Regions from separate parts of the Streptomyces chengmaiensis genome, predicted to be linked through region 2. Evidence: riboswitches for the same ligand, from Rfam matches in the RefSeq annotation. Region 2 holds a riboswitch; the other holds the start of a gene.
The links. A riboswitch is a leader RNA that binds a small molecule or an ion and turns the genes downstream of it on or off. The one in region 2 is predicted to bind glycine.
Positions count from the first base shown of each region.

Region 1: another riboswitch for glycine. It lies ahead of gcvT (glycine cleavage system aminomethyltransferase GcvT); the one in region 2 lies ahead of gcvP (aminomethyl-transferring glycine dehydrogenase).

Region 1 covers NZ_JARWBG010000001.1:31,322-33,499, forward strand. The annotation lists gene QCN29_RS00160 (AAA family ATPase) at 232-897, opposite strand; glycine riboswitch at 1,059-1,159, shown strand; gene gcvT (glycine cleavage system aminomethyltransferase GcvT) at 1,312-2,178, shown strand, end outside.
Region 2 covers NZ_JARWBG010000015.1:128,229-130,406, forward strand. The annotation lists partial or broken gene gcvP (aminomethyl-transferring glycine dehydrogenase) at 1-1,205, opposite strand, end outside; glycine riboswitch at 1,389-1,487, opposite strand; gene QCN29_RS15510 (PRC-barrel domain-containing protein) at 1,601-1,978, shown strand; gene QCN29_RS15515 (DNA polymerase IV) at 1,966-2,178, opposite strand, start outside.

The DNA of each region.
Region 1 (2,178 bases), on a different contig from region 2:
CGTCCGGCGACCGAGGACAAACCAGCCTCGCCCGGGGGCACGATCCAGCCTCGCCGGCGTTTGAGGCGCGAGGCCGCACATCCAGCCTCGCCGGCGTTTGAGGCGCGAGGCCGCACATCCAGCCTCGCCGGCGTTTGAGGCGCGAGGCCGCACATCCAGCCTCGCCGGCGTTTGAGGCGCGGGGTCCGGGGCGGAGCCCCGGTACGGGAGTCCGGGCGGAGCCCCCGCACCTCAGGACCGCCGGAAGCCCAGCACCCCCAGCGCCTTCGCCGACTCCTGGTCCAGGAGGGTCGCGGAGGCGCACCCGGCCGGCAGGTCGCCGGATTCGGCGGCGCGCAGGAGGCGGGACACGGCGCGGAGGTGGCGGGTGAAGGCGTAGCGGGAGACCCCGCGGCCGCGGGCGCGCTGGCCTGCGCGGGCCGCCTCGGGCGGGACGTCGAGAAGGACGAGGTGGAGCCCGCTGCCGCGCCGGCGGGCCTCGCGGGCGAGCCAGCGGCGCACCCACGCCTGGGTGCCGCAGTCGTGGACGACGACGCCGGCGCCGGAGCGCAGGGCCCGCCGCAGCCCGGCGTAGTGGGCGACGCGCACCAGCGGACGGTAGACGGCGTACGGCAGGAACCGCGGCAGCCGGGCCTCCCAGCGCTCCCGCGCGTCCTGGGAGTCGACGCCCCCGCCGGGGACGGCACGTCTGATGAGGGTGGACTTGCCGCTGCCGGGCAGCCCGGAGACCACCACCACGTCGCCCGCGGCGAACAGCAGGCTGCCGGGGCTGCGCCCGGCCCGTTCGCGCAGGTCGCGCAGGAGCGGCGCGGAGGCCCGTACGGCGATTCCCGGCGCGGGTCGCGCCGGGACGCCCGCGGCCGCCGGTGCGATCTGACCGGTCCGTTGCGACGTCATCGCCCCTCCCCCATGTCGGGCCCTGTGCAGGACCACCCAACCCTTGCTCATGGAGTGTAAAGAACCGGTAATGCGGCACAACCTTTCCCGTATCGTGGCCGGACCCCCCACTCTTCCCCGATGCATGCAATGATGTGCGCGCCAACTGCATACCGGCCGTTTGAATCCACGCGGGAGAGTCCCGGCGACACGAGTGTCCGCCGGGCGCCGAAGGAGCAAGTTCCTCCCTTGAATCTCTCAGGCCCCGTACCGCGTGCGACGAGGCAGATCTGAAAAGCGAGCCGCCGTCGAGCGGCTCCACCCAAGGTGCAAGTCACGACTACCCATATGTGCGGTCGCGACGAACCTCTCAGGTTCCGATGACAGATGGGGAGGATTGTCCTCGCCCTGACCATGCCCCTGGGAGCCCTGTCTATGAGCAACGCCCCTTCGAGCACCTCCCCGCGCCGTACCGCCCTCGACGCCCTCCACCGGTCGCTGGGCGCGACCATGACCGACTTCGCGGGCTGGGACATGCCGCTGCGGTACGGCAGTGAGCGCGACGAGCACAACGCCGTACGCACCAAGGCCGGTCTCTTCGACCTCTCCCACATGGGTGAGATCACCGTCACCGGGCCGCAGGCCGCCGCCCTCCTCGACCACGCGCTGGTGGGCAACATCGGCGGCGTCGGCGTGGGCCGCGCCCGCTACACCATGATCTGCCAGGAGGACGGCGGCATCCTGGACGATCTGATCGTCTACCGCCTCGCCGACGCCGAGTACATGGTCGTCGCGAACGCGGGCAACGCCCAGATCGTGCTGGATGCGCTGACCGAGCGCGCCGCGGGCTTCGACGCACAGGTGCGCGACGACCGCGACGCCTATGCGCTGATCGCCGTCCAGGGGCCCGAGTCCCCCGGCATCCTGAAGTCCCTCACGGACGCCGACCTGGACGGCCTGAAGTACTACGCGGGCCTGCCGGGCACGGTCGCCGGGGTTCCGGCGCTGATCGCCCGAACCGGTTACACGGGCGAGGACGGCTTCGAGCTGTTCGTCGAGCCGCAGCACGCGGAGAAGCTCTGGCAGGCGATCACCGAGGCCGGCGCCCCCGCCGGTCTGATTCCGTGCGGCCTGTCCTGCCGGGACACCCTGCGCCTGGAGGCGGGCATGCCGCTGTACGGGCATGAGCTGACGACCTCCCTGACGCCGTTCGACGCGGGTCTGGGCCGGGTGGTCAAGTTCGAGAAGGACGGTGACTTCGTGGGCCGCGCGGCGCTGGCCGACGCCAAGGAGCGCGCCGAG
Region 2 (2,178 bases):
GGGACCCTGGCGGTGAGGGTGTCGAAGAACTCGCCGTGGACGACCTCGACGCCGCCTGCCGTCAGGCCTTCGGCGAGGAGGGCGGCGTACCGGTGGGTGCGCCGGGCGATGGTCCGCAGGCCCTCGGGGCCGTGGTAGACCGCGTACATGCCGGCCATCACGGCGAGCAGCACCTGGGCGGTGCAGATGTTGCTGGTGGCCTTCTCTCGGCGGATGTGCTGCTCGCGGGTCTGCAGCGCCAGCCGGTAGGCCTTGTCGCCGTCCGCGTCCACGGAGACGCCGACGAGGCGTCCGGGCAGGCTGCGGGCGAACTTCTCCCGGACGGCCATGTAGCCGGCGTGTGGGCCGCCGAAGCCCATGGGGACGCCGAAGCGCTGGGTGGTGCCGACCGCGATGTCCGCGCCCAGTTCGCCGGGCGAGGTGAGCAGCGTCAGCGCCAGCAGGTCGGCGGCGACGGTGACGATCGCGCCGAGTTCCCGGGCCTGAGCGATCACCGGCCGCAGATCGCGGACCGCGCCGGAGGCGCCCGGGTACTGGAGCAGCACGCCGAAGACGCCGCGCTCGGCGATCCCGGCCGGGATGCCGTTGCTCAGATCGGCGGCGACGATCTCTACGCCGGTCGGTTCGGCGCGGGTCTTCAGGACCGCGAGGGTCTGCGGCAGGGTGTCCGCGTCGACCAGGAAGACGCCGTCCTTGACCTTTCCGACGCGGCGGGCGAGCGACATCGCCTCGGCGGCAGCGGTGCCCTCGTCGAGCAGCGACGCGCCGGAGGTGGGCAGGCCGGTCAGATCGGCGACCATCGTCTGGAAGTTCAGCAGCGCCTCGAGGCGGCCCTGCGAGATCTCCGGCTGGTACGGGGTGTACGCGGTGTACCAGGCCGGGTTCTCCATGACGTTGCGCAGGATCACCGGCGGGGTGAAGGTGCCGTAGTAGCCCAGGCCGATCATGGGCGTAAGGACCTTGTTCCGGTCCGCGAGGGCGCGCAGCTCGGCCAGCACCTCGGCCTCGGTGCGGGCGCCTGGGAGGTTCAGCGCCTCCGCGCTCTTGATGACGTCGGGCACGGCGGCGGCGGTCAGCTCGTCGAGGGAGCCATAGCCGACCTGGGCCAGCATCTTGGCCTGGGCCTCGGCGTCGGGTCCGATGTGGCGCTGCTCGAAGGGGGTGCCGCGCTCCAGCTGGGAGAGCGGAATCCGGTTGGCGGTCATGAAGGAGGCCTCCTGGTCTGACACGACCTGCGAGGGGCATCGCGGCACGGATGCCCGGACGGCCCTCCCCCTCTGTCATCTCAACCTGAGAGCTTCACCGGCTCGCCCGTGTCCGGGCGCACCGGCTTTCACCGTCGGTGAGAGCGGATGCCGTCCGACGTCCGCCCTTCTTTCCAGAGTGACCTCGTCCGCGCGGTACCGGTTGCCTGAGAGATTCCGGGGAGGATTTGCTCCTTCGGCGCCGCCGGCGGTTTCACCGGCGGACTCTCCCGCGCGGGGTCAGCAGCCGCTTGCCAGCGTACCAGCGCGGTCCCTCGCCGATCGCTCAAGTGGCCGACACCCCGAATTTGCCGTTGTGTAGTGGTAGCGAGCAGTTGCGACCTGTTGGAGGGACCGTGCAGACCGATATCGATCCGCGCAGCCTGATCGGGCGCAAGGCGTACGACCGCGACGGCGCCAAGATCGGGACAGTGGACGAGGTGTATCTGGACGATGCGACGGGCGAGCCCGAGTGGGCCGCCGTGCGCACGGGTCTGTTCAGCCGCGACGCGTTCGTCCCGCTGGAGCCGAGCGAGGTGGTCGGCGACAGCCTGCACGTCCCCTATGAACGCTCCCTGATCAAGGACGCCCCGGATTTCGGCGTCGGCCGCCACCTCTCCCCCGAGCAGGAGCTCCAGCTCTACCACCACTACGGCCTCCACCTCGCGGGCCCTCCACAGCCGCCGCCCTCGGGCGACCGCTCCTTCGGCCGCGTGGCGGGTCAGGACGACTGACAAGGGGTCTTCGCGCCGCACCCGGCGCCCGGCTGCCCGGGCAGACCGTCCCTCGGGGGCGTGCCCGGCTCCGGTGAGGACGGCCGGAGCAGCGGAAGCGGCTCCGCCGGCGTCAGCTCGGGGTCGTCGACCGCGAACGTCCGCACCCGCCCGGGCTGCGACCACGGCTCCTCGAAGCGCACGGTCACCCGCCCGAGGCC